Regions from separate parts of the Gordonia sp. AC31 genome, predicted to be linked through region 2. Evidence: riboswitches for the same ligand, from Rfam matches in the RefSeq annotation. Region 2 holds a riboswitch; each other region holds the start of a gene.
What was found. A riboswitch is a leader RNA that binds a small molecule or an ion and turns the genes downstream of it on or off. The one in region 2 is predicted to bind thiamine pyrophosphate.

Region 1 (6,977 bases), on a different contig from region 2:
TCACTGCGTGTGATCACCACGCGGGCGCGGACACCCGCCGCGAAGGTCCAGCGCCGGTCGCGCTCGTAGACGACATGGTCGCCGAATTCGCCGGAGCCGGCCCAGGCCGCCGTGATCCGCGCGGCATCGGACTCGCTCAGCGGCGAGGCCGGCGCGAGCAGGTCGACGAACTGCGCGGCGTGCGATTCGGTTGTCAGCGACATGTCCTTCGTTCCTCCGGTCGTGATGCACTCGAGCACCGATGATCATAGGGAATCTTAGGGCAGCCTAATCAAACAATCCCCCGCGGGTCGACAGCCGGCCTCCCGCCCTGCATCGACCGGTAAGGTTACCCTATCCTGCCTGTGTTTGAATGAACTCATGCCGACGCATCTCGACCCCGCGACCGATCTGCTCGACGGTTTCGCTCCCCACACCGACGCACAGGCACAGAAGTACCGCGACGCCGGCGTCTTCCTCGACCGCCCGTTGTTCGCCGGCCTCGATCTGGCCGCCGAGCGAACTCCCGACTCCCCTGCGCTGACCGACGCCTCCACCGACGGGCCGCGCACGCTCACCTATGCCGAGTTCCGCGACGCCACCCTCCGTCGTGCCGCCGGTTTCGTCGCGGCCGGACTGCGGCCGACGCAACGGGTCGTGTTGCAGCTGAACAACTCCCTCGACTTCGCGGTCACCCTGTACGGCCTCCTACGCGCGGGTGTCGTTCCGGTGATGACGCTGCCCGCGCACCGGATCACCGAGATCGCCCATCTCGCAGCCGGTGCCGGCGCGGTCGCCTACATCGGTGAGGACGGCCGCCGGGGGTTCGACTATCGCGAGCTCGCGACCGAGCTGCAGTCACGGGTGCCCGACGTCGCGCAGGTCTTCATCTCCGGCGAACCTGGTCGATTCACACCGCTCCCCGACGCCGACCCCGCCTCGGTCGAGCTCCCGGCTGCCCCCGACGCCGGGCTACCCGCCCTGTTCCTCGTGTCGGGGGGCACCACCGGACTGCCGAAACTCATCGCGCGCACGCACGACGACTACGACCTCAACGCCCGGCTGTCCGCGGACGTCGCCGGCCTCACCGCCGACGACACCTACCTCGTCGCCCTGCCGGCCGCGCACAACTTTCCGCTGTGCTGCCCGGGAATCCTGGGCGTCTTCGGTGCGGGCGGCCACGTCGTCTTAGCCGACAACCCCAGTCCGGACAACACTTTCGACCTCATCGAGCGGCACCGCGTCACGGTGACCGCGCTCGTCCCCGCGCTCGCGCAACTCTGGTGCGCGGCGACCGAGTGGGAGCCGGCGGACATCAGCTCCCTGCGCCTGCTGCAGGTGGGCGGCGCCAAGCTGGCACAGTCCGACGCCGTCGCCCTCGACGCGGCCCTCGGCCCCGTCGTCCAGCAGGTCTTCGGCATGGCCGAGGGGCTGATCTGCTACACCCGGACCGACGACCCGCGTGACTTGGTGCACCAAGTGCAAGGGGCACCGATGTCGGAGCTCGACGAGGTGCGGGTCGTCGACGAGGGCGGAGCCGATGTCCCCGACGGGGAAGAAGGTGAACTGCTGGTGCGGGGGCCCTACACGATCCGCGGTTACTACCGCGCCACGGCGCACAACGAGAAGTCCTTCACGCCGGACGGCTTCTACCGGTCCGGGGACAAGGTCACCCGGCTGCCGTCGGGGCACCTGGCCGTGACCGGCCGCATCAAGGACACCATCGTGCGCGCCGGGGAGAACGTCGCCGCCGACGACGTCGAGGAGAACCTCCTCGCCCACGATTCGGTCCGGCAGGTCGCGGTGGTCGGGCTGCCCGACGACGCGCTCGGTGAGAAGATCTGTGCGGCAGTCGTGCTCTCGCACGAACACCCCCCGGCCCGACCACTCGAGCTGGCCGCGATCCGCACCTTCCTCGCCGACCGCGGACTCGCCTCCTTCAAACTGCCCGACGTGGTCCGCGTCGTGCGCACGCTCCCGGTCACCGCAGTAGGCAAGATCGACAAAAAGGTGCTCCGCGAGACACTGCTGTCGGAGCCGTCGGCAGGCTGAGCCGAGTCGGAGCCCGCTCCTCACACCGGCGCGAGGAGCGCGACCACCGCACCATAATCCCAAGGAAGCGCATAACCCCTGCTCCCTGAGGTGCGAGGAGCGATAGCGACGAGCCTCGAAGGGTCCGGCGAGGAATGTTCCGGAGCCGCCGAGGCTTACCTTCGGATCACACCGGCGCGAGGGTCACGATCCCGGGATGGCCGTCGAGATAGTGCTTGGTGAAGGTGCACACGGGCCGCAGGCGGGCGCCCTGCTCGCGGGTGAAGTGCACGACGGTGCGGGTGAGTCGGGTGGCGAGACCATGTCCGGTGTACTCGTCGTAGAGCACGGTGTGTAGGACGGTGATGGTGGTCTGACCGTCGACCGTCTCGGTCGAATAGCCGAGCACGCCGACCAGGTCGCCGGCGACCCACAGCTCGAACCGGTCGCGGTCGGGATTGTGCACCACCTGCGAGATCTGCTGCAGGATCGACTTCGCCGACTGTGGTGGTCGCTGACGATGCTTGCGTAGCACCCGACCCTCCTCACCTCTTGATCGTGGACATCGGACCACTGACATGTGCCGTCCGAACCTCGGCATAGGCCCCGCTTGTGATCCGGGTCACACGGTACCTTACGGAACCGTAACTGATGACCCCGATCGTCCGGTCGTCGCACATCGAGACGGTCGCGCGCACCCCTACGACCCGAACGAACTCCGCGCTGTAGGGTGGCGGACGCACGACAACTACACCGCGGGGGCTCTCACGATGACCGAGGGCTGAGATGGCGACGGGCGGTCGCCGACCGCTCGAACCTGTCCGGGTAATGCCGGCGTAGGGAGACAAGCCATGGGCACACGTGTATCCGCGACTCGCGACGGCAGCGCACCCGCCGACTCAGGGTTCCTGACCCTCGGTCCGATCGAGGGCAGCACCAAGCACTACCTCACGGTCGGCGACCTGCGCGTCCCGCAGCGTCGTATCCACCTCACCAACGGCGAACACCTCGACGTCTACGACACCTCGGGTCCGTACACCGATCCGACGGCGCGCATCGACGTCGAGAAGGGCCTCGCCCCCACCCGCGACAACTGGCGCCGCCCGGAACCGGTCGACGGCGCGAGCACCCAGCTAGCTTGGGCGCGGGCCGGGATCATCACCGAAGAGATGCGGTTCATCGCCGCCCGAGAGGGCATCGACCCCGAACTGGTCCGGTCGGAGGTGGCGATCGGGCGAGCGGTCATCCCGGCGAACCACCGGCATCCGGAGTCCGAACCGATGATCATAGGCAAGAACTTCGCGGTCAAAGTCAATGCGAACATCGGTAATTCGGCGGTGCGCAGCTCGATCTCCGACGAGGTCGAGAAGATGGTGTGGGCCACCCGCTGGGGCGCCGACACGATCATGGATCTCTCGACCGGCGCCGACATCCACACCACCCGCGAGTGGATCATGCGCAACTCGCCGGTCCCCGTGGGGACGGTTCCGATCTACCAGGCGCTGGAGAAGGTCAACGGCGATCCCGCCTCGCTGACCTGGGAACTGTATCGCGACACCGTGATCGAGCAGGCCGAGCAGGGTGTCGACTACATGACCGTGCATGCCGGTGTCCTGCTGCGCTACGTTCCGCTGACCGCGAAGCGGGTGACGGGCATCGTCTCGCGCGGCGGTTCGATCATGGCGGCCTGGTGTCTCGCGCACCACCGGGAGTCATTCCTGTACACGCACTTCGACGAGTTGTGCAAGATCTTCCGCCGCTACGACATCACGTTCTCCCTCGGCGACGGCTTGCGCCCCGGATCGATCGCCGACGCGAACGACGAGGCCCAGTTCGCCGAACTCCGCACTCTCGGCGAGCTGACCGCGATCGCCAAATCGCATGGTGTGCAGGTCATGATCGAAGGCCCCGGGCACGTCCCGATGCACAAGATCGCCGAGAACGTGCGCCTGGAGGAGGAGTTGTGCGAGGAGGCCCCCTTCTACACCCTGGGTCCGCTCGCCACCGACATCGCGCCGGCCTACGACCACATCACCTCGGCCATCGGCGCGGCGATGATCGCTCAGGCCGGCACCGCGATGCTGTGCTACGTGACTCCGAAAGAGCATCTAGGACTTCCGGACCGCGACGACGTCAAGGTCGGCGTGATCACGTATAAGATCGCGGCGCACTCGGCCGACCTGGCCAAAGGCCACCCGCGGGCACAGGAACGCGACGACGCACTGAGCAAGGCGCGCTTCGAGTTCCGCTGGACCGACCAGTTCAATCTCGCCCTCGACCCCGACACCGCGCGCGCATACCACGACGAGACGCTGCCCGCCGAGCCCGCGAAGACCGCCCACTTCTGCTCGATGTGCGGACCCAAGTTCTGCTCGATGCGGATCTCGGCGGACGTCCGCGCCTACGCCGAGGAGCACGGTCTCGTCACCGCGGACGACATCGACCGGACTATCGCCGAGGGCATGGCCGCGAAGTCGGCCGAGTTCGCCGAGGCCGGTAACCGCGTGTACCTCCCGCTCCAGACGACCGGCGGCGCCTGATGCGCACAGACGACGCACGACGACGCACAGTCGACGCGAATCAGCGCACGGTCGACGAACAGGCCTACACGGGACTCCCGCTGTCACCGCCCGGAACGGCCCCGGTACGGGTCCTGACGATCGCGGGTTCGGACTCCGGCGGGGGCGCGGGAATACAGGCAGACATGCGCACCTTCGCCCTGCTCGGGGTGCACGGGTGTGTCGCGGTGACCGCGGTGACGGTCCAGAACTCGGTGGGCGTGAGCGGGTTCGAGGAGATCTCACCGCAGACCGTGGCGGCGCAGATCGACTCCGTGTCCGGTGACATCGGTGTGGCCGCGGCGAAGACCGGGATGCTCGCGTCGGCGCCCATCATCGAGGCCATCGTCGAGCAGTGCCGCACGAGTGGAATCGGCCGGGACACATCCGTTCCGCTGGTGGTCGATCCGGTGTGCGCGTCGATGCACGGCAACCAGCTGCTCGCCGACTCGGCACTCGACACCCTGCGGCACAGCCTGTTTCCCCTCGCGACGGTGGTGACACCGAACCTGGACGAGGTCCGGCTCATCACCGGCATCGCGGTCACCGATGCCGCGTCGCAGCGCGACGCGGCCAGGGCACTGCTCGATCTCGGGCCGCGCTGGGCGCTGGTGAAAGGCGGGCACCTGCGAACCTCGGACCACTCCCCCGATCTGCTCTACGACGGCGACCAGTTCATCGAGCTCAGCCACGAACGCATCGACACCCCGCACGACCACGGCGCCGGCGACACCCTCGCCGCCGCGATCGCGTGCGCGCTGGCCCACGGGCACGACGTTCCCGCGGCGGTCGGTTTCGGCAAGGACTGGGTGACCCGCTGCCTGGCGGCCGCGTATCCACTGGGCGCCGGCCACGGTCCGGTCAATCCGCTGTGGCGTGTGGGCGTCGGGTCGGCGGACTGACGCGACGCCGGTCCCGAACCGGAGAACAGACAACGCTCCCCGACGGCGACCGGCGCCATAGGGGAGCGTTGTCTGTGTCGAGGGACCGTCAGGCGGTTCCGCTGAGGGCCTTGCTCTTCAAGTGCTCGAACTCCTGAGGGGTGATCGCGCCCGAGTCGAGCAGGTTCTTCGCGTCGGCGATCTGCTGGGTCGGTGAGGTGCCTGCGACGGACCGGATGTACTCGTCGGACGCCTGCTTGGCCTCGCTGTACGCCTCACGCTGACGCTCGGCCATCCCCTTGCCCTTCGCGAGCAGGTACACGATGGCGGTGATGTACGGGAAGATGATCAGGAAGACCACCCACGCCGCCTTCGCCCACCCCGAAGCCGCCTTGTCGCGGAACAGGTCGCTGATGATGTGCCACAGGACGATCAGATAGGCCACGAACGCGAAGATGACGATCGTGTACCAGATGAAGTCCCAGAACGAATCCCACATAAGAAGTCTCCTTTGTCTAGAAGCAAGCCTGCCCGGCGCACCGGAACCGTGAATTCCCTCTGAGCATGTCACAGCTCTACGGTGGTCAGCGCAACGAACATTGAAGAAGTTCGTGAAATCCTGAGACTGCGGTATCGATCGGCAGCCGAGAACCGGGATCGATCGACTCTGACTCTCGCGAAGGGCGACATGGAATCTCACCCGGTAGGTATCGAGAAGATCGAGCTCGGTCTCGACACGTTCGGGGACATCACCGCCGAACCCGACGGCACATTGCGCTCCGGGTCGCAGACCCTGCGCGATCTGCTCGAGCAGGCCATCCTCGCCGACACGGTCGGCGTCGACTTCCTCGGTGTCGGTGAGCATCACCGCGACGACTACGCGGTGTCGGCACCCGAGGTCGTACTCGGCGCGATCGCGGCGCGCACCACCCGGATGCGTCTCGGTTCGGCCGTCACCGTCCTGAGTTCCGACGATCCGATCCGCGTGTTCCAGCGGTTCTCGACAGTCGATGCGTTGTCGTCGGGTCGCGCCGAGGTGATCCTCGGGCGCGGATCGTTCACCGAGTCGTTTCCGCTGTTCGGTTTCGACCTCTCCGACTACGAGGAACTCTTCAGCGACAAGCTGGCCCTGTTCGCCGAACTGCGCACCGGCCGACCGGTCTCATGGTCGGGTTCCACACGCAGTCCGCTGCAGTCCCAGGCGGTCTATCCCGAACTCGAGAACCCGCCCCTGCCGACGTGGATCGCGGTCGGCGGCAGCCCGGAGTCGGTGGTACGTGCCGCGTCGTACGGCCTGCCACTCATGCTCGCCATCATCGGCGGCGACCCGTTGCGCTTCACGCCGTACGTCGATCTGTATCACCGTGCCCTCCGTGAGATGGACAAGCCGCTGATGCCCGTCGGCGTGCACTCACCGGGCCATGTCGCCGACACCGACGCGCAGGCACGCGACGCCCTATGGCCGCACTACCGCGAGTACGTCGGGCGCATCGGTCGCGAACGCGGCTGGCCGCCGCCGACCCGCATC
Region 2 (6,977 bases):
GCAGCCGGCGGGGTCTTCAACTTGAAGTCGAAGGAGCGATCTTCGTACACGAAGATCTCGACCGGGATGACGTTGCCGCGCTGCGACTCGGTCGCCGCGTTGTACGCCTTGCAGAACTCCATGATGTTCACGCCGTGCTGACCAAGCGCCGGACCCACGGGCGGGGCCGGGTTGGCCTGGCCTGCCGAGATCTGGAGCTTGATGATCCCGGCGAGCTTCTTCTTCTTGGGAGGCATCTTCTGTTCCTTGCTTGTTTCCTTGCGAATTCACGCCCGCTGGAGACGTGAAAGTTCTGGGTTGGTGGTCCGGCCCTAGATCTTCTCGACCTGGTTGAACCCGAGCTCGACCGGCGTCTCGCGACCGAAGATCGACACGAGGACCTTGACCTTGCGCTGCTCGGCGTTGACCTCGCTGATCGACGCGGGCAGCGTGGCGAACGGGCCGTCCATGACGGTGACCGACTCGCCGACCTCGAAGTCGACCTCGATGACGTTCGACGCGGCGGCAGCTGCGGCCTCCACGCCCTCGGCAGCGGCACCGCGCGACGCGGCGGGCTTCTTGGCCTCGGTCCGCGGCATCAGGAACTGCAGCACCTCGTTGAGCGAGAGCGGCGACGGCTTGCTGGTCATCCCGACGAAGCCGGTGACACCCGGCGTGTTGCGCACGGCGCCCCACGACTCGTCGTTGAGCTCCATGCGGACGAGGATGTAGCCCGGCAGCACCTTGCGGTTGACCTTCTTGGGCTGGCCGTTCTTGATCTCGGTGACCTCTTCGGTCGGCACCTCGACCTGGAAGATGTAGTCGCCGACGTCGAGATTCTGCACGCGGGTCTCGAGGTTGGCCTTGACCTTGTTCTCGTAACCGGCATAGCTGTGGATCACGTACCAGTCGCCGGGCGCGCGCCGGAGCTGCTTGCGCAGTTCCTCGACCGGATCGACCTCCGCCTCTTCAACCAGGGCCTCTTCGACAGGGGCCTCGTCAGCGGCGGCCTCGTCAACCGGGACCTCGTCGGCATCCTCGGAGACGGTGTCCTCGGCGGGGGCCTCGTCACCCTCGACGACCACGTCGTCGGCGACCGCGTCACCCTCGGTGTCCACCGCGTCGGTCACGGCCGCGTCGACAGCATCGACGTCGGCAGCAGCCGCGTCGACGGAGTCGGTCGAGGCGAGTTCGTTCTCCGGGGTGCTCACTGCAGCCCACGCTCCTTATGGTTCATCTGGCGGTCGTGTTTCTCGTCGCCGGCCGAGCCCACCGCGTGGGTCAGCCGAACAACCAGAGCACGCCCTTGGCGAAGGCGAGGTCGAGGCCGGCAATGAACGCGGTCATCACGATGACGAACACGAGCACGACGATCGTGTAGGTGATCATCTCGCGCCGCGTCGGCCAGATGACCTTCTTCAGCTCGGCGACGACCTGCGTCAGGAAGACCCAGATCCGTACGAACGGATTCCGGCTCTCCTCGGCAGACGCCTTCTTCTTGGTCTTGCGTTCCTTGACGGCGACGGACCCCGTGTCGGAGTCGGCGTCACCGTCGGTTGCACCCGCCGCCGAGCGACGTCCGCGAGCCGAGCGCTTACCGGACGGACGCAGCTCCTTCGCGGTTCCGGTCGACGTGTCGTCGTCCGTACCCGCGTCGGTGGCCTCGTCGCGACCGTCGAGCTCAGCCGCGGCCGAATCGGCCGCAGAACCCTCTGCGGCGTCTTTGGCGCGGGCGGCCCGGTCTCGCTTGCTCAACTTCGCGGTCCTCTCGTCAGCGTGTGCCCTTCACCAGGGCAGGGGCGACAGGACTTGAACCTGCAACCTGCGGTTTTGGAGACCGCTGCTCTGCCAATTGAGCTACGCCCCTTTGCGACGCCCGCCACCGGAGTGGTCGGCGTTGCCGTCCTTCTCGATCCGACCTCGCGGCCCGTCGACGTTTCGTCGCCGACAAAACCAACGCGCCACCCTATGGGTAGCGCGCAAGTCTGAATCAATCAGACACTTCAGTGTAGATCACCGGGGCGGTGGACCCAAAACGGGCTCGCCTCCGCTCCCCCGACGACCGTACACGCCACCCGTCCGTGAGCCGCCGGAACGGCTCGCGGCCGGTCGATCAGTTGAACTGGATGACGGCCTGCGCGCGTCCGAAGATCCGGCGGTCACCCTGCTTGGCGGTGATCGCGATGGTCCCGCGACGAGTTGCGGGATCGAGCGACTTCACCTTGCCGGTGAAGTCGACGGCCGCGCTGTCGTCGGCCGGGACGTACACCGGGCTGGTGAAGCGCACGTTGTACTCGCAGAAGGCCGCCGGGTCGCCGATGAACTCGGAGACGAAGCTTGCGCCGAGCCCCATCGTCTGCATGCCGTGCGCGACGACGTCGTCCATGCCGGCCGCTTTCACGACGTGGTCGGAGAAGTGGATCGGGTTGGGGTCGCCGGCCACGCCCGCATAGTTCGCGAGATTGCCGCGCGTCAGCAGGTAGCGCTTGGGCGTGAGTTCCTGACCCACCGTGAGCGTGTCGAAGTCGACGGCACCGAAGGCGCCCGGCGACTGCGTCGGGTCGGGGAGGTCGTAGCGACCCGCCTTCGGCTCGACGGTGTGCCCGGACTCGCCGATGGCGTCGACCTTGATCATCACGTGGTCGAGGGACGCCTCGAGTTCGGGGTCGACGTCCATACCGGGACGCGCGGCCAGGGAGGTCCACGTGGTCATGACCGGCTCGTCGTGCTGGTTCCAGATGACGTTCTTGGTGACCATCAGGTCGATCATCTCGGGACTGCTCACGTGCCGGAACGACTCGAGCGAGACGTCGCAGATCAGGCGGTCCCCGACCTTCATCGGCTGGTGGTAGACCAGCCGCTGGTCGGTCTGCATGATCTGCCACATGTCGTAGCCGGTGACGACGTCTTCGAAGAGCTTGCGCTGGGCGATGATCCCGAGCACCGACACGTAGGTCGGCGCGGCGATCAGGCGGTCGTGACCGAAGGCCCGGGCGCCCTCCTCGCTCCAGTGGGTCGGGTGCGCATCCTGCACCGCCATCGCGTGCTTACGGATCTCCTCGCGGCCGATCTCGTAATAGTCGTCGACCGTGTAATGGAAGCCGACAAGGCTCTGGGTGTGGGCGGCGATCTCGTCGGGGGTCGGCTTCGCGCCACCGTTCGACGCCTCGTCCGGAGGATCCTGGATCTCGGCTCCGCTTACCTGTGACATTGAGCTCTACTCCTTCGGCCGACACAGCAAGACGGGCTGCCTCATCGAGAGGCAGCCCGCTGCTGGTGGTACTTCGAAACGGCCGACGACGGCGTCAGCGCGATTCCTTGTGCCCCTGGTGCTTGCCGCAGTTCGGGCAGAACTTCTTGATCTCGAGGCGATCGGGATCGTTGCGGCGGTTCTTCTTCGTGATGTAGTTACGGTGCTTGCACACCTCGCAGGCCAAGGTGATCTTGGGGCGAACATCTGTTGAGGAGGCCACTTGATTGCCTTCTTTCGGGTGGTACGTGGTCGGGTTCGGAAGTTCCCTCAGGGCTTGCGACCCTTGCGCTCGGTTCCGGTCGGACCCGATGTGTAGCGGTGGAGGGACTCGATCCCTCGACCTCACGATTATGAGTCGTGCGCTCTAACCAGCTGAGCTACACCGCCCCGCGGACTTCTCGTCCAGCGAGCCCCCTGACGGAATCGAACCGTCGACCTTTTCCTTACCATGGAAACGCTCTGCCGACTGAGCTAAGGGGGCGTGCCCCGGGCGGTTGTGCCCGAGAGCCTTAACGAGGTTACACACTCGCGTCTGCGCTAGACAAATCGCTGGTCGGAGACCGTCTGTAGAGCAGTTTCGCGAGAATGGACCACGCTGTGGCAGGTATAGGATTCGAACCTATGTAGCTTGCGCGACGGATTTACAATCCGCTCCCTTTGGCCGCTCGGGCAACCTGCCGTGCCGCTCTTCCGGCCACCGTGACGGCCGTACGAACAACGCCGTGAAGAATACAACGAACACCGCATCAACGCGCAAACCGGCTGGTCAACAGGCCGGGACACGGTCGTGGCACAGGCGTCCCACTGCGACCCCCACTCCTGCTACTGTGGCTGCGTTCTGACACGGGGTGCTCCGCGACGCGGGGCTGAGATGAGACCCGAGAACCTGTCCAGGTAATGCTGACGAAGGGATGTCATGTCTGTGCATGCGCGCATGCCGGTCTCCGGCCGATTCTCCGACCACCTCTGGGAGGAGACGAAGGGGTTGCGGACGGCGATCGACGACCTCGAGTTCCTGCGGCGGCTCGGCGACGGGACGCTGCCACTGGAGGTGTTCCGCACCTACATGGAGCAGGACTCGCTGTACCTGGCCGGGTACGCGAAGGCCCTCGCCATCCTGGCGTCGAAGTCCCCCGACCCGCAGACCGCGGGGTTCTGGGCGAACTCGTCGGCCACCGCGGCCACCGTCGAGTCGGCGCTGCACGGCGACCTGCTCAACGGCGGCCAGCTGCCTCCGCGTGAGGGCGAACCCGAGCCGTCGCCGGCGTGCCTGGGGTACGTGTCCTATCTGACCGCCGTCGCCGCGACCGAGTCGTATGCGGTCGGCGCCGCCGCGGCCCTGCCCTGCTTCTGGATCTACGCGGAAGTCGGCCGGGCCCTGGCCGCGAGTGCGGCCCAGGTACTCGCCGCCGACCCGAACCACCCCTACGCGCAGTGGGTGACCACCTACGACGCCCCGGAGTTCCAGGAATCCGCCTCGCGGGCAAGGGAACTCGTGGACGAGGCCGCGGCGCACGCCGGCGAGCGGGAGCGGGCCGCGATGGCCACGGCGTTCACCGTCGCCACCCGGTTCGAGCTTCTGTTCTGGGACACCGCGCTGAACCCGCAGCCGTGGCCCGCCGCATGAGCGCCCGCGCGCGCCGCCTCCTCACCGTGCTCGCCGCCGCGGTCGTCGCGTCGTCGGCGATCACCGCATGCGGTTCGGGCGCCGATTCGGACGGCACCATCCGATTCGCGCTCGACTGGTCCCCGAACACCAACCACACGGGATTGTTCGTGGCGCAGCAGCGCGGCTGGTTCGAGGAGGCCGGACTCGACGTCGAGATCCTGCCGTACAACAACACCGCCGTGGACACCATCGTGGACGCGGGCAACGCCGAGTTCGGTATCAGCACCCACAACTCGTCGACCTTCTCGCGGGCATCGGGCGCGCAGACCATCTCCGTGTTCGCGCCGCTGCAGAAGTGGGCCACCGGCATCGGTGTCCGCGCCGACCGCCGCGACATCACGAGCCCGAAGGACCTCGACGGGAAGACATACGCCGGTTTCGGCGACCCGGGCGAGGAGAAGACCCTCGAGCAGGTGATCCGAAACGACGGCGGCACCGGCGAGTTCACCTCGGTGACCCTCGGGACCTCGGCTTACGAGGCGGTCTACTCCGGTCAGGCCGACTTCACCGTCTCCTATCTCGCGTGGGAGGGCATCGAGGCCGAACATCGCGGAACCCCGATGAGGTACTTCCACTACACCGACTTCGGATTCCCGGAGGCATACGCGATCGTCGTCGACGCCAACGAGGACTGGCTGGCGGACAACCCGGACCGCGCGGCGGCCTTCGTGACGGCGCTGCAGCGCGGTTACCAGGCGGCGGCCGACGACCCGGACGCGGCGGCCCGCGACCTCCTCGCCGCCAACCCCGGTGCGTTCAACGACGAGCAGTTGGTGTTCCAGAGCCAGCGCATGCTGGCCGGTCAGTACATGAAGGACGCCGACGGCCGGGTCGGGCGACAGACGCTCGAACAGTGGGCCGGGAACTCCGGGTTCCTGTACCGCAGTGGTCTGCTGACCGGCCCGGACGGGGCGCCGCTCACGACCGAGCCGGACTGGTCGACGTACTTCACCAATGACTACCTCGACACCCCTCGGTAGCACCGGCCTGCGTCGCATCGCGCCCGCGCTCGTCGCGGTGGTCGTCCTGGTGGCGGTCTGGCAGGTCTACGTCGACGTCAGCGGAATCCGGCCGCAGGTGCTGCCGTCGCCGTCGCGCGTCGTCGCGCAGGGTTGGTCGCACCGCGCGGAGATCGGGGTGCACGCCGCGGCGACGCTGCAGGTGACCCTGATCGGGTTCACGGTTTCATTGGTCCTGGCCTGGCTGCTGGCCATCGTCGTCGATTTCTCGCCGGCGCTGCGACGGGCGTTCGTGCCGTTGTTCGTCGCCTCCCAGACCCTGCCGATCATCGCGATCGCACCGCTGATGATCATCTGGTTCGGCTTCGGCCTGCTCCCGAAGGTGCTGGTCATCGCCCTGGTCACGTTCTTTCCGGTGGCGATCGGCCTGATCGAGGGATTCGCCGCCACCGACCGCGAGGCCGGCGCGCTGATGCGCAGCATGGGGGCGACCCGCGGCCAGGTCTTCCGGTACGTGCGGCTCCCGTCCGCGCTACCGAGGTTCTTCACCGCGTTGCGGATCGGCATCACCTATGCGGTGGTGGGCGCCGTGTTCGCCGAGTACGTCGGCGCCACCCAGGGCCTCGGCATCTACATGAGCCTGCAGAAGAACTCGTTCCGCACGGACCTGGTGCTCGCGGCGGTGCTGGTGACCGCGCTCCTGAGCGTCACGCTGTACCTGCTCACCTTCGCCGTCGAGCGGGTCGTCGCGCCCTGGGCCCGCGCCGAGGACCGGAACCACCATGACTGACCACCGGCTGGTCCCGGACCACCGACTGGTCGTCGACCGGCTCACCAAGTCCTTTCCCCGACCCGGACGCGGACAACCTCGCCGGGAGGTCCTCGACGGGGTGTCGTTCACCGCCGAGCCCGGCGAGTTCGTCTCCGTCATCGGGCCCAGCGGATGCGGCAAGAGCACCGTCTTCGGCCTGCTGGCCGGACTCGACGTCCCCGATTCCGGCAGCGCGTCCGTCGGCTCCGAACCCGCCGTCGCCGGACACTGCGCGTACATGCCACAGAAGGACCTGCTGTTCCCGTGGCGCACCGTGCTGGACAACACCATCCTCGGCCTCCAGGT
Region 3 (6,977 bases), on a different contig from region 2:
GTCTTGCGCGAAGTGCCGTTGCGGTGGTTTCCGTCCCCGCCACGGGCGTGGGCATCGCGGCCCAGATGCTCGGTCAGCTCGGCGCCCATGCCCCGCTCAAGGACGGCCTTGAGCATCTCGTTCAAAAAGCCGCCCTTGCCAGTCAACTCCAACCCTCGCGAACGGGTCTCGGCGAGTACGTGATCAATCAGCGCATCCGAGAACACCTCCCGGCGAAGCCCAGCAGCATCTGATACATCCGTAGCGTCGTGGTCGTCAACAGCCATAGCGTTCATGATTCCTCCTCCGGATCAACTCACACAGACCATCTGACACGCCCCGCCGCCGGTCACCGAGAGCGTGTTGCCGGTCGTGTACGACGACTCCTCGGAGGCCAGGTACACGTACGCGCCGGCCATTTCGACCGGCTGCCCCGGCCGACCGAGCGGGTTCTTCTGCCCGAAGTACGGCAGCTTCTCCGGCTTCTGCCCGCCCGTCACCTGCAGCGCGGTCCAGAACGGGCCCGGCGCGACGGCGTTCACGCGGATCCCTCGCGGCGCGAGCTGCTGCGCCAGCGCCTTGGACATCGTGTTGACCGCGGCCCGGGAGGTCGCGTAGTCCACCAAGCCCGGCGACGGGGTGTACGCCTGAACCGACGAGGTGAAGATGACGCTCGCCCCCGGCTGCAGATGACCGAGCGCCTCCTGCATCATCCAGAACGGCGCCGAGATATTGACGTTCATGGTCTCCGCCCACTGCTCGGAGCTCAGGTCCTCGAGGTTCTCGACGTAGGTCTGCCGGGCGGCGTTGAGCACCAGCACGTCGATGCCCCCGAGCCCGGCCACGGCGTCACGGACGATCCCCCGCGCCACCTCTTCGTCTCCGACGTCGCCCGGCAGCAGGACGCAGGTGCGGCCGGCCTCACGGACCAACCGGGCGACCTCGTCCGCATCGGACTGCTCCGAGGGCAGGTATCCGATCGCCACGTCGGCCCCTTCGCGTGCGTACGCGATCGCCACCGCGCGACCGATACCCGAGTCTCCGCCGGTGATGAGCGCACGGCGGCCGGTGAGTCTGCCGTGACCGATGTAGGACCTCTCACCGTGATCGGCCGGCGGCTCGAGCTCGGATGCGAGCCCCGGCACCGGCTGGGACTGCATCGGGATGTCGACCTCGTACTTTGTGGTGGGGTCGACGAGCGGCTGGGCGTTGGGATCGGTGGTCACGGCAGGCCTCCTGAGACGTCGGGGATTCCGACCGTACGCGTCCTGACCGGATGCGAGATGACGCCGGATCACCCACACTGCGGATACGACCGGATTCCATCGATTCGAAGGAGCAAGCATGCCCCGTTACCGCGTAGTGGACCCCGACCAGAACGTCATCGAGGAGAAGGAGTTCGCTGACGACACCAAGGCGTACGACTGGTTCAAGACGGTCGAGGTCCCCGACGACGCGCTCGGGTACGCCATGGAGGTAGACATGGACGGCAAGTGGACCCGCTTCGAGATCAACGACGGCGGCACCAACACCTCCCCCGCCGCCGACGAGGGCACCGGCACCCCCTGATCCGAGACCCGGCACGACGGGCAGTCGACCCGCCCAGCTCGACATCCGCTACTCCGCCTGCGGATCCGCTACCTCCACGGGAGTAGCGGATTCCGAGGCGGAGTAGCGGATTTCGGAGGACCTGACAGGCTCACCCCTTGACCAGTCCCGTCCACGATGAGGTTCTGCCCGGTCACGGCGCGCGTCTCGCCCGATAGATGCGGTCGCGCACGGCCAGCGTCAGCGCGTCCAGGCGGGCGGCCTCTGCGAGAAGGTCGGCCACTCTGCTCGGACGGTCGGTGGTGCTGTCGACCAGGGCGTCGTTCGCCCGCTCCAGTAGGCGGGCGAACGCGGGGTCGCCGTCGAGGGCGTCCCTCACGGCGGGGTACTCGGCTTCGAGCGGGGTGCCGATGCCGAGCGTGGAGCGGAGTTCATACCAGCGGTCGAGGGTCGCGGCGAGCGCCTCGGAGGCCAGCGCGTGGGTGCGCCGCGCGGTGTCGACGGCGCGCTCGGCGGTGAGCTGCGCCGGGTCGGTCCCCCGGCTGAGCCGACGGTGGCGGGCGAGGTCCTCCAGTCCGGAGCGCACGAGCCATCCGGTCGACGCGATCCACGCGACCACACCGGCGAGGACCGCGAACACCACCAGCGCGAGGATCAGCGGCACGTCAGATCACCGCGTTGAGGACGAGCGTCAGCGGGACAGCCAGGAGCACCGCCGCCGAGAGGCCGGCCCCGATCAGTTTGCCCACGCCCGACCATCGGAGTTCGGAGCGTTCGGCCTCCAGCGCCGCCGGTGACAGCGGAGCCGCGAGACGCCCGGCGGCGGAGGCCGCGGACTCGGCGACGGCGGGCCAGGTTCGCGGGACGTCCCGGTGCGGGTCGCTGCCGAGATCGTCGGCGGCCAGGAGGGCTCGTTGCTCGTCCCATTCCGCGAGGCGCTGGTCGAGTTCGGCGACAGCGGCCTCGGCCTCGGCGATCCGGCGGCCCTCGGCCGTCCGCGAGAAGACCACCGAGGGGAACTGCATGACTCCAGCCTCCCCCACCCGACCTGCACCGGCAAGGGCGCGCACGTGTGAGGGCGCGAGGGCGCGCGGGCACGAGGGCGCGCGGGTGCGAGGGCGCGCCCTCGGTGCGATCGGCGCCGCCGCGCCTCACCCCTTGACCAGTCCCCCGTCCACGATGAGGTTCTGCCCGGTCACGGCCCGCGCCCACGGGGAGGCGAAGAACAGCACCGCGTCGGCGAGTTCGGCCGGCGTGATCGCGCGGCGCAGCGGCGTCCCCGACGCGATGAGGTCGAACACCTCTGCAGGCGTGGCGGCGCTCGCGGCGGTGGTGCGCAGCAGACCGCCGGAGACCATGTTCACCGTGATGCCGTCCGGCCCCAGATCGGTGGCGAGGGTCCGGGTCAGCGACAGCGCGGCGGCCTTGGCGGCGGTGTAGTCGTGGTACGGCACGACGGGGTGCTGGAACAAATTGGTGCCGATGTTCACGATCCGTCCGAAGCCGGCCTCCCGCATGCCCGGAAGCGTCGCCTGGGTCGTGGCGAGGGTCGCCTTGACGGCACCGCGCAGTTGCGAGTCGAAGTCGTGCCAGGTCAGCGTCTCCGGTCGCGGGCGGGCGTCTCCGTTGAACTCGAAGTCGACCAGTGCGTTGTTGACGACCGTGGTGACGGGCGCGCCGAAGTGGCGACGGGCGGCGTCGACGAGGGCGTGCACTTCGTCGTCGTCGGTGACGTCGGCGCGGAGTGCGACGGTGCGGTCCTCGCCGAGCTCACGGACGAGGTCGGCGGCGGCCGACTCGCTGCGGTGATAGTTGACGACGACGAGAGCGCCCTCTCTGGAGAAGGCGCGACTGATGTCCGCGCCGAGCCCGCGGGCGCCGCCGGTGACGAGGACGACCTGCTCGTCGATCCGCACGCTGTTGCCGATATCCACTGCCACTCACTTCCCGGTGTTCCCGGCGAGGGTGGCGATGCGGCTCCGCTCCTCGGCAACGCAGGGCGCGTCCGATCGGCGACGGCACCGAGACCACCGTTGTGGTGGACGCGAGTGCTGTATCGACATTCCTTCGCTGGAACTACCCAGATCAGGTTCGACGGGTGTGATCTCAGCCGCCCGGATGGGCAGCACCCCGTGTCGCGGACCACCATAGATCACCGGCCGTCGCGGCGCGCGGTCCCCACGTCGATCCGCAAAACGCGTGTCGGTGCGAGTCAGTGCGTGGTCATCCCGCGGTCTCGTACCTGGCCGCCAGCTTCGACAGCGTCTCGGTGATGCCCGCCGCGTTCTGCTTGGACACCCCCACGATCTCGTAGAACCTGCCGAGCTTGGACGGCCGGTTGTCGAAGCTCTCGACGACCGTCGTCTTTCCGTCCCCCGCCGGGGTGAACTCCCAGCGCCACCGGGCCCCTGCGGGGTTCGCCCACTCGATCACCTTCTCCGCCGGGGTGTCACGGTGCTCGGTGACCGTGCAGGTGGTGCGGTACGGCACGCCGTACATGCGCATCGCGGTGGTGAACTTGGCGCCGGGGTGCAGGGTGGCCGGCCCCTGGACGTTGTCGCGGACCGTTCCGGACCCGTCGACGAGTCCGTGCTTGCGAGGGTCGTTGACGAGGGCGAACAGTTCGTCGGCGGGCGCGTTCACGGTCACGCTGCGGGCGACCACGCGCGGTCCGCGGTCGATTGTGCTGATGGCGGTCATGGGGAGGTGGGACCTTTCCGGTCGGACTCGGCCTGGCGGCGAGCTCGGATGCGATTCACCCCACCGTACGACCGCGCTCCGACATCACGGAGCCTTTCAAGATAATTGTGTGAGTTTTGGTTAGTGATGTCTGTCACATGTGGGGGTCGAAGCGTTCCGGGTAGGCCAGTGCGAGTTCGGCCAGTGCGGCTCGCCAACCGTGGATGGTGGCGCCTTCGACGAGTCTGGGGATCGATTTCCGGGGGCCTGCGTGGCCGTCTGCTCGGCGTTGAGCGTCCTTGGCGCGTTCTCGGTCTCGTCGGTCCTCGATGTTGCGTATGGCTAGCCATAGCAGCTTGATCGCGGCGGCATCGCTGGGGAAGTGCCCGCGGTTCTTGGTGATCTTGCGCAGCTGGTAGTTCAGCGACTCGATCGAGTTCGTGGTGTAGATCAGCTTGCGTGTGGCTGGGCCGAAGGCCAGGAACGGGATGAACCGCTCCCAGGCGGCCTCCCACGACCTGACGGCGGTGGGGTACTTGGCGCCCAGCGGCGATTCGGCGAAGGCCTCCAGTGCGGCTCTGGCGGCCTCGGTGTTGGCGGCGGTGTAGATCGGCTTGAGTGCCTTGGCCACGTTCTTGCGGTCGCTGTAGGACACGAACCGCATCGAGGCCCGGATCAGGTGCACCACGCAGGTCTGCACCTCGGCGAAAGGCCAGGTCGCGGCAATCGCCTCGGACAGTCCGGTCAGCCCGTCGCAGGCCACGATCAGGACGTCTTTGACGCCGCGATTGGCCAGTTCGGCGCACACGCTGGCCCAGAACGCCGCGCCTTCCTTGGCCTGCACCCAGATGCCGAGCACGTGCTTGACGCCCTCAAGATCGACCCCGACCGCGATGTGGGCAGCGCGGGTCTTCACGTGGGCTCCATCGCGGATCTTGATGTGGATCGCGTCCAGGAACACCACCGGGTAGAACGCCTCCAACGGGCGGTGCTGCCAGGCCGCGACTTCGTCCAGGACCGCGTCGGTGACGTTGGCGATGGACTCGTGCGACAGCTCCACCCCCAGGGTCCGCGCGAGGTGGTGCTCGATCTCCCGGACGGTCATTCCGCCGGCGTACAGCGAGATGATCTGGTCCTCCAGCCCGCCGAGCCGGCGGGCGCCCTTCGGGACGAGCTGGGAGGCGAACGAGCCCTGCCGATCGCGGGGCTGATCCAGTTCCACCGGGCCGACCTCGGTGGCCACGGTCTTGCGCGAAGTGCCGTTGCGGTGGTTTCCGTCCCCGCCACGGGCGTGGGCATCGCGGCCCAGATGCTCGGTCAGCTCGGCGCCCATGCCCCGCTCAAGGACGGCCTTGAGCATCTCGTTCAAAAAGCCGTCCTTGCCAGTCAACTCCAACCCTCGCGAACGGGTCTCGGCGAGTACGTGATCAATCAGCGCATCCGAGAACACCTCCCGGCGAAGCCCAGCAGCATCTGATACATCCGTAGCGTCGTGGTCGTCAACAGCCATAGCGTTCATGATTCCTCCTCCGGATCAACTCACACAGACCATCTGACACGCCCACTCATCGAGAACAAAACGGGCCAGACCACGCCACAGCGTGTCACGCGACCGACCCTCATGGGTGGAATCCCACGGGGTGGATCCTGTCAACGGACGCTCGCGCACCTATCTCGACGGAGGAACACTGGAGTTCCTCGTCTACGGGCCGCTGCACATGGCGCCGTCCGGTCTCGCCTTCGCCGTAGGCTGTTACCTAGGGGTCATCCTGTGACGGCACATAAGCCAGCACGCTGCCGGCCAAGGAGCACGAAGTGATAGCAGCCGTTGAGTACGCCATAGACCGTTCAAATCATCCCGCACTCCTGCGCCAAGCCACCGGGGAACTCGCGTTCGCAGCGCCGCATCCGTGGATCGAGGCAGACAACGCGAAGACCATCTCGTTGAGGACAAGCCGCATCCTGATCCGCCCGCACAACCCGGCCCCGATGTTCCTGCCCAACGTGGCGATCCAGTACTTCGACCTGGGCAGAACCCCACCCCTACACCTCGGCGAGGTCGGCACCGCACGCGACATCGCCACGCTTGACACCCCAACCATCCTGTCGCACAGCGTCACTCTCGCCGGGGCGCTCAGTCAGGACGAAGGCACATACTTCCACCACGGCCAGCAGCTACACATTCGGCGGTCACAACTGTCCTACACCACCGATACCGGCAACGCCTACCTGTCCATACTGACCTCGACCTCACAAGCCGTCGACTGGCAGAACCTACACACCGAGTTCACCACCATCGAACAACAATGGTTCAACTCGACCATCAAAACCCCAACCGGAACAACCCCATGAAACGTTTATTCACCGGATGGGTCGGATATCTCATCACCTACCCACTCATCGCCTTCACCGTCGGGATCATTGTAGGACTCATCCTCAAATAGACTGCCTAACAGAGATTTGCGGAGCGAAGAACAATCAACACCGCGGGCCTGAGGTCGCGGAGGCCGCACGAGCGGTGTGGCAGCGCGAATATCTCGACCCGATCGATGTCGTCGACGAGATCCGGGCTGCCGCGGATGCCCGTAGGGCTGCCGACGCGCCACTCGACGCCGCGGCGTCCAAGGCCTGCCGGCTGGGCCGCTCGTGGGCCGACATCGGCGCGGCCTCCGGCATGACCCGCCAATCAGCGAACGAGCGGTGGAAAGACCGCAAGTGAGCAGTGGAGCATGGTCATCGGCGTTTCGCGGCCAATCGCCCTCGTAGCCTTT
Region 4 (6,977 bases), on a different contig from region 2:
CCGGTAGCGCTGCCCGTTGATCGTCGCCGTGCCCGATGTCGAACGGTCGAGTCCGAGCATCATCCGCATGGTCGTCGACTTACCCGCACCGTTGGGGCCCAGGAAACCGGTGACCCGTCCCGGCCCCACCTCGAAGGTGAGGTCGTCGACCGCGCGTTGACCGCCGAAGTCCTTCGTCAGATTCGCTACCTGCAACACGACTCGACCATAGCCGCCGAACCCCGAGCGGCCCGGTCTGTCATTCGGACGGCCTGCCGCGGGACCGCGGGTCAGTCCCGGTCGCGCCCGGGTGAGGACGCGTGCGCCCAGAAACGCTTGGGGATCCGGCCCGCACGCGCGGCCAGGCGGCCCGCGGTCACCGCGTGCCGCATCGCCGTCGCCATCAGTTCAGGGTTCTCCGCCCGGGTCACGGCGGTGGCCAGAAGCACGCCGTCGCAACCGAGTTCCATCGCCAGGGCCGCGTCGCTCGCCGTGCCGATGCCCGCGTCGAGAATGACCGGCAGCGGGTCGTCGAAGCGGGTGTGGCAGTCGTCGACGATCATCTCGATGTTGTGCGGGTTGAGGATTCCGAGTCCGGTCCCGATGGGCGATCCGAGGGGCATCACCGCCGCCACCCCGAGATCGGCGAGTCGCGCGGCCAGGACCGGATCGTCGTTGGTGTAGGCCAGCACGACGAAACCGTCGGCCACCAGTGCGGCCGCGGCGTCGACGAGTTCGATGGCGTCGGGCATCAGGGTGCGTTCGTCGGCGACCACCTCGAGCTTCACCCAGTCGGTCTCGAACGCCTCGCGCGCCAGCTGGGCGGTCAGGACCGCCTCGGCGGTGGTGTGACAGCCCGCGGTGTTGGGCAGGACGGCGATGTCGAGCCGGCGCAGCAGATCGAAGACCCCGGTGCCCGAGGCCGCGTCGACGCGCCGAACCGCGACGGTGGTCAGCTCGGTCCCCGACGCGACCAGCGCGCGTTCCAGGGTCGCGAGATTCGACGCGCCGCCGGTACCGGTGATGAGTCGCGACGAGAAGTCGCGACCGGCGATGCGCAGATGGTCCGCATCCGGGATCGTCTCGTCGCCGGACTTCTGCTCGGTCCGCGAGGCGTCGGGCTTCAGATCGGCGAGGTCAGCCACCCTGCACCGCCGTGACGATCTCGACGACGGCACCGTCGGTCATCGTGTGCCGGTCCCAGCGGCCGCGCGGGACGACCGCGCCGTCCACCGCGACCGCGATCCCCCGGTCCGGCAACCCCAGCCCGGTGACGACGTCGCGCACCGACGTGTCGGCGCCGACGTCGACGCTCTTGCCGTTGACGGTGATGCTGGCGGTGATACTCATTCCTCTGCTCCTTCCAGAATCGACAACACGCGGGCGGCGGTGCCCGGGGCGAGGACGATCCCGTTGCGCCCGTGCCCGGTCGCCACGACCGTTCGTGTGTCCACACGGGTGACGATCGGCAATCCGTCCGCGGTGCACGGCCGCAGACCGGCCCCCGCTTCGGTCAGTTCGTAGGTCCGCAGCCCGGGGAAGACCTCGATCGCGTCGGCGAGCAGATCCGCGACCCCGCCGGCCTGCGGCGCGCGGTCGGCCGTCCCCTCGGCCTCGTACTGGGTGGCGCCGACGACGACTCCGTCCTCGCGCGGCACCAGGTACACGGCCCGCCCGTGGAGGCGTGCCCGGACGACGTGACCGGGCGGCGGCACCGACCAGCGCGTGCGGTGCAGGCGGAGGATCTCCCCCTTCGCCGCATGCAGGTCCACACCCGGCCAGAGGGCCGCGGTGCCCAGTCCAGCGGCGAGCAGGATCTGGGTGTCGGAACCGAGGTCGTCGAGGTCGGCCAGGGATTCGACGCGCGCGGAGACCAACTCGGCACCCGCCGACGTCGCGGCGGCGCGCAACGCCTCGAGCAGCCGCCGGTTGTCGACGGACCACTCGCCGACCGCGCGGTAGCCACCGACCAGTCGAGAGCTCAGCGACGGTTCCAGGGTCCGGATGTCGCGGCCGGTCACCGACTGCAGCGCGGCATCGGTGGCGGGCTGCCCGGCCCAGACGAAATCGGCGAGATGCCGCAGGTATTCGATGTCGGTGGCCGAGGCCGCGACGAACAGCGAGTCGGTGGCGGTGACGACACCCGGGTCGTCGAGCCGCTTCACGAGCGCCGGCCACAGCCGGACCGATTCGACCGACAGGGCCAGGGACGCGTCCTCGCCGGGATGACCCTCGCCGAGTGAACCGAGCATGCCGCCGGCGACCCAGGACGCGCGCTCGTCGGTGCCGGCGTCGAGGACGCGAACCCGCCATCCGGCGTCGGCCGCGGTGAGCGCACAGGTCAGCCCGATGACACCGCCCCCGACGACCGTCAGGGCGCGGTGGGCAGGGCGCTGCGGTGGGGAATCCACGCTGGGAATCACCTTCCTTCGCCGGAATGACCCGGATCAGGTTCGACGGTCAGCGGAATCTGTCCGCACTCTCAGCCCGGCCGATCCGGACTCCCGTGTGTTCGTGCGATCCACCCTACGCCGGGGCGTCGGGGGTCCGGTTAGCCTGGTCGGCGTGACGACCCCGAACCGCACCAGCTCCGCGTCGACGGACCCCGGCTCCGCGACGGACCGTCGCCGGCGGCTCTCCACGGCCCGCCTGTACCTGTGCACCGACGCCCGGCGCGAACGCGGTGATCTGCTCGACTTCGTCGACGCGGCGCTCGCGGGCGGCGTCGACATCGTGCAGCTGCGCGACAAGAACTCGCCGGGCGAGCGCGAATTCGGGACCCTGGAGGCGGGCGAGGAACTCGAGATCCTCGCGGGCATGCGGACGGTCGCCGACGCGCACGGTGCCCTGCTGGCGGTCAACGACCGCGCCGACATCGCGGCGCTCTCCGGGGCCGATGTCCTGCACGTCGGACAGGGCGACCTGTCGCCGTCGGCGGCCCGCCGGATCGTCGGACCGGACGTCGTCATCGGCGCCTCGACCCACGACCCCGAGCAGGCTGCCGCCGCGATCGCCGACGACGACGTCGACTACTTCTGCGTCGGTCCGTGCTGGACCACCCCCACCAAACCGGGCCGCGCCGCCGCCGGCCTCGACCTCGTGTCCTCCACTGCCGCAACACAATCAGCCAAGCCGTGGTTCGCCATCGGCGGAATCGACGCCGGCCGCGTCGGGGAGGTCACCGCGCTCGGGGCGCGGCGCATCGTCGTCGTGCGGGCCATCACCGCGGCCGATGACCCGGCCGCCGCAGCCACCGACCTCGCCGGGATGCTCTAGCGGTTCCCCTGGCGGAAACACGTTTGCCCGGTCGGTGTCGCGGGTCTATGGTGGACCGATCATGTTGTGCATCACGAGCGTTCTCGTAACCCGCCGCAGCGGGGTCTGAATCTGACCGACCCCCCGCTGCGGGTCGGTTGCGCTCTCCAGTCGGTCATCCGTTCTTCGACCGAAATCGGTTTTCGAGATGCACCCTCTTCATCTACCTCGTCGATCCTGTTCGTGGACCGAGCGCGACGACCGGCACGACGGCGACCAGTTCGCCGCACGTTTCGGCCGCCCGCTTCCCCCTGGGATGCACGAGGAGGCCGCCGGGATGACCTGGCAGGAATTCACCGACGAGTACTCCCGTGGCGGCACGATCCGGCTGGGCTCCTTCTCTGCCGTCCCGTACTCGGGCGACCTGGTCGAGTGCCGCGCGACGCTCGCGATCGCCGACCGCATCATGTCCCGCAGCGCCGTCGCCGCCGGCCCCGTCGGTGCGATGACCTCGATCCTCTACGACGTCGGCGCCCCGGTTCAGATCGTCCGGCTGCACCAGCGGGTCGTCGACGGCATGGTCACGACGTTCCTGCTGTGCGAGCACGACGGCCGGCAGGCCTGGGCCGTCGGTGAGGGCGCGAGCAGCGACGAGGCGAACGTCCACGCGCTGGTCGCCGGGGCGAACCGACTGCTGGAGTCCGACCGCGCCGGGGTGTGACCCCGGGCTCCTCAGGGAACGGGGCCTCAGCTCTGCGGATCGAGCATCGCGATCCGGTCGCGGAGGACGGGCCACGCGACTCCGAACGCGGGGTGCAGTGGGAGTTGATCGACGCGCTTCTCGTCGACCCATCGCAGTTCCGTGGATTCGAAGTTGGCGACCGTGCGGACCGGCGAGTCCGTCTCGGCGATGACCGTCGTGTAGGTCCATCCGCCGGGCGCCTCGAGGGTGACGACCGCTGCGACGACGCGCAGGTCGTCGGCGGTGATCCCGGCTTCCTCCTCGGCCTCGCGGATCGCGGTGTCGATGGCACCCTCGTGCGAGTCGCGGGCCCCGCCGGGCAGCGCCCACGTGCCGCCCTGATGCGACCACGCGGCGCGGTGTTGGAGGAGCACCCCGGTCGATCCGTCCGGCAGCGGCGCCCGCAGCAGCAGACCTGCCGCGCCGTGGATACCCCAGTATCGAGAACCGTCGGGATCGATCACCCAGCCGTCGCCGTCGCCGCGCACCACGCCTCCTCGCATCCCGGTCGCCCCGACCGGGTGCCTCCACCGTAAGTGAGATGCGCAACACCTGCCAGGGAGACCGCGAAGCCCTCTCATCGCGGCTCGGAACCTCGAGGTGCCGTCGGCGAGCACCCGGCACGCGCGAACCGCCGAGGTCGGCGGCGCGGCGCCGGTCGACTCGGGAGGAACCCGGCACGATGACATAGGGTGAAACACGCACGACCCGGTGAACGATGACCCAGATGACACAACCCTGACGTTGATCGCCCGGTCACGCGAATCCGGAACGGGGAACCGGTGACCGTAGGACCGCACCGGAGACGATCCAGCGTTTGAGAAGGGATCAGGTAGGTGACCGGCGACGCGTCCTCCGTGCGGACGGCGCTGACGCGTGGCGGTCGCACGATCCGTCCGGCACAGGCCTCACCCCCGATCCGCCAGGTGCTCGCCGACCGACGCGAACTCGTCGCCACCGCCCGGGAACGCGCCCAGTCCCCGTTCCAGACCCTGCGCCACTTCGCCGTCACGACCCCCGGCAAGCTGATCATCATCTGCGGAATCCTGGCGCTCGGCTGTCTGAGCACCGGCCTGTACGCCTCGACGGTCCTGGAGGACCGCACCCAGACCCTGCAGCGCCTCATCGATCGGACCGAACCGCTCGCCGAGGCCGCGCAGGTTCTCTACAGCTCGCTGTCGATCGCCGATGCGTCGGCGAACGCGGCCTTCATCTCCGGCGGACTGGAGACCCCCGATCTGCGGCAGCGCTACTCCGACGCGCTCGCGACGGCGTCGTCGTCGCTGATCCTGGCCACCGGTACCTCCAGCGAACCCGGTTCCGGCATGGTGTCGGACCGAGCCGAGCAGGCGGTCAGCGCCGATCTCGAGACCCTGTCCACCTCGATCCCGGTCTACAGCGGACTCATCGAGACGGCGCGGACGAACAACCGGCTCGGCAACCCGGTGGGATCGGCGTATCTCGGCCAGGCGTCGTCGATGATGCAGGACCAGATCCTCCCGGCCGCCCAGCGCCTCTACGAACGGCGATCGATGGCCATCGCCGACCCCCAGCAGACCCTCACCCGTCCACCCTGGACCGTGTACGCGCCGCTGCTGTTCCTGCTCGCCGCGCTTGTCCTGACGTCGCGCTACCTGGCGCGGCGGACCCGGCGGCGGTTCAACATCGGCATCGTGGCGGCCATCTTCGCCCTCAGCGTCGGGACCCTGTGGTTGCTCGCCTCCGGTCTGATGTCGGTGGCCGCCACCAGCGACGCCCGCACCGAGGGCGCCGACCCGCTCCGCGACCTGACCGCCGCCCGGATCCTCACCCAGCAGGCGCGGTCGGCCGAGACGCTCTCGCTCATCCGCCGCGGCGATCAGGGCGGTCTCGAGCGCAGCTTCTCCGCGGCGACCAGCGAGATCGGCAACATCGTCGACGACGTCCGCGAGGGCACCGAAGACGGCGACAGCGCGGTCACCGGCGAACAACTGGACACGGTCACGGCGGCGCTGACCGAGTGGCGCCGCACCGACGCCGCGGTCCGCCGCTACATCCAGACCGGCAACTTCGGTCTCGCGCGCCTGCACACCGTCGGCGACGGACCGGACAGTTCGGCGCGCGCCTACACCGCGGTGGACACCGCGCTGGTCGATGCGATCACGACTGCCCGGAACTCCTTCCGGGACGACATCAACACCGCGCAACGGGTCCTCGGGTTCACCGGCACCGGCATCCTGCTGCTCACCGTCTTCGCCGGCGTCGCGGTCGTGGGCGGTCTCATCCCGCGCATCCGGGAGTACCGATGACCGTCCCCTCGCCTCGCCGCCTGCTGACCGTCGTGGTCCTGCTCGCGCTCACCGGCCTCGTCGCCACCGGCTGCGTGCGTTTCCCCGCACCCGACTCACCCCCACCGACGGCGACCGCCGGGCAACCGATGCTGCCCGGCGTCCAGTTCGACGTGCCCGTCGAACCGCCGCCGAGTTCCGAGGCCTGCAACGCGACCCTGACCCTGCGGCCGCCCGCCCAGATGCCGCCGCCTGCTCAGATGCCGATCAATTCGACGATGGCCGGCATCCTCGAGCGGGGCCGGCTCATCGTGGGGCTCGACATCGGGTCCAACCTGTTCAGCTTCCGCGATCCGATCACCGGCGACATCCAGGGCTTCGACGTCGACATCGCGCACGAGATCGCCGGCGCCATCTTCGGCGACGACCGCCGCGTCGAGTTCCAGGTGCTGAGCTCGGCGCAGCGGATCGACGCCCTGCGGGACATGACGGTCGATCTGGTGATCAAGACGATGAGCATCACCTGCGACCGGTTGCGCGACATCAGTTTCTCGGCTCCTTATTACGTCGCGTCCCAGCGCATCCTGTCGTTCCGGAACTCGAACGTGACCGGTCCGGCGCAGCTCGCCCACAAGCGGGTCTGCGCCGCGCGCGGGACCACCTCGATCGGTCGTATCCAGGCCATCCAGCCCCGAGCCAAGATCGTCAGCACGACGACCTGGGCCGATTGTCTG

Region 1: it holds a riboswitch for thiamine pyrophosphate, as region 2 does, so the genes downstream of both, thiC (phosphomethylpyrimidine synthase ThiC) here and Q9R39_RS19500 (TenA family protein) in region 2, are expected to answer to the same signal.
Region 3: it holds a riboswitch for thiamine pyrophosphate, as region 2 does, so the genes downstream of both, Q9R39_RS23085 (3-oxoacyl-ACP reductase) here and Q9R39_RS19500 (TenA family protein) in region 2, are expected to answer to the same signal.
Region 4: it holds a riboswitch for thiamine pyrophosphate, as region 2 does, so the genes downstream of both, thiO (glycine oxidase ThiO) here and Q9R39_RS19500 (TenA family protein) in region 2, are expected to answer to the same signal.

What each region holds. Positions count from the first base shown of each region.
Region 1 covers NZ_JAUZVK010000013.1:92,923-99,899, forward strand. Annotated here, with positions in the region: gene Q9R39_RS16325 (salicylate synthase) at 1-203, opposite strand, end outside; gene Q9R39_RS16330 ((2,3-dihydroxybenzoyl)adenylate synthase) at 361-2,031, shown strand; gene Q9R39_RS16335 (GNAT family N-acetyltransferase) at 2,198-2,545, opposite strand; TPP riboswitch at 2,756-2,870, shown strand; gene thiC (phosphomethylpyrimidine synthase ThiC) at 2,862-4,550, shown strand; gene thiD (bifunctional hydroxymethylpyrimidine kinase/phosphomethylpyrimidine kinase) at 4,550-5,470, shown strand; gene Q9R39_RS16350 (SHOCT domain-containing protein) at 5,559-5,948, opposite strand; gene Q9R39_RS16355 (LLM class flavin-dependent oxidoreductase) at 6,138-6,977, shown strand, end outside.
Region 2 covers NZ_JAUZVK010000019.1:26,830-33,806, reverse strand. Annotated here, with positions in the region: gene rplK (50S ribosomal protein L11) at 1-236, opposite strand, end outside; gene nusG (transcription termination/antitermination protein NusG) at 312-1,190, opposite strand; gene secE (preprotein translocase subunit SecE) at 1,261-1,734, opposite strand; tRNA gene Q9R39_RS19530 (tRNA-Trp) at 1,774-1,846, opposite strand; gene Q9R39_RS19525 (fused (3R)-hydroxyacyl-ACP dehydratase subunits HadA/HadB) at 2,093-3,190, opposite strand; gene rpmG (50S ribosomal protein L33) at 3,285-3,452, opposite strand; tRNA gene Q9R39_RS19515 (tRNA-Met) at 3,546-3,619, opposite strand; tRNA gene Q9R39_RS19510 (tRNA-Thr) at 3,641-3,713, opposite strand; tRNA gene Q9R39_RS19505 (tRNA-Tyr) at 3,831-3,911, opposite strand; TPP riboswitch at 4,067-4,161, shown strand; gene Q9R39_RS19500 (TenA family protein) at 4,149-4,859, shown strand; gene Q9R39_RS19495 (ABC transporter substrate-binding protein) at 4,856-5,881, shown strand; gene Q9R39_RS19490 (ABC transporter permease) at 5,856-6,650, shown strand; gene Q9R39_RS19485 (ABC transporter ATP-binding protein) at 6,643-6,977, shown strand, end outside.
Region 3 covers NZ_JAUZVK010000036.1:11,587-18,563, forward strand. Annotated here, with positions in the region: gene Q9R39_RS23060 (IS256 family transposase) at 1-266, opposite strand, end outside; gene Q9R39_RS23065 (SDR family oxidoreductase) at 291-1,205, opposite strand; gene Q9R39_RS23070 (hypothetical protein) at 1,324-1,548, shown strand; gene Q9R39_RS23075 (hypothetical protein) at 1,721-2,191, opposite strand; gene Q9R39_RS23080 (hypothetical protein) at 2,193-2,552, opposite strand; gene Q9R39_RS23085 (3-oxoacyl-ACP reductase) at 2,679-3,461, opposite strand; TPP riboswitch at 3,573-3,670, opposite strand; gene Q9R39_RS23090 (SRPBCC family protein) at 3,751-4,227, opposite strand; gene Q9R39_RS23095 (IS256 family transposase) at 4,361-5,716, opposite strand; gene Q9R39_RS23100 (hypothetical protein) at 5,847-5,981, shown strand; gene Q9R39_RS23105 (hypothetical protein) at 6,196-6,558, shown strand; gene Q9R39_RS23110 (hypothetical protein) at 6,725-6,925, shown strand; gene Q9R39_RS23115 (hypothetical protein) at 6,940-6,977, opposite strand, start outside.
Region 4 covers NZ_JAUZVK010000007.1:219,599-226,575, reverse strand. Annotated here, with positions in the region: gene Q9R39_RS11255 (ABC transporter ATP-binding protein) at 1-198, opposite strand, end outside; gene Q9R39_RS11250 (thiazole synthase) at 270-1,058, opposite strand; gene thiS (sulfur carrier protein ThiS) at 1,117-1,329, opposite strand; gene thiO (glycine oxidase ThiO) at 1,326-2,390, opposite strand; TPP riboswitch at 2,386-2,497, opposite strand; gene thiE (thiamine phosphate synthase) at 2,545-3,255, shown strand; gene Q9R39_RS11230 (hypothetical protein) at 3,572-3,955, shown strand; gene Q9R39_RS11225 (NUDIX hydrolase) at 3,982-4,464, opposite strand; gene Q9R39_RS11220 (hypothetical protein) at 4,813-6,264, shown strand; gene Q9R39_RS11215 (glutamate ABC transporter substrate-binding protein) at 6,261-6,977, shown strand, end outside.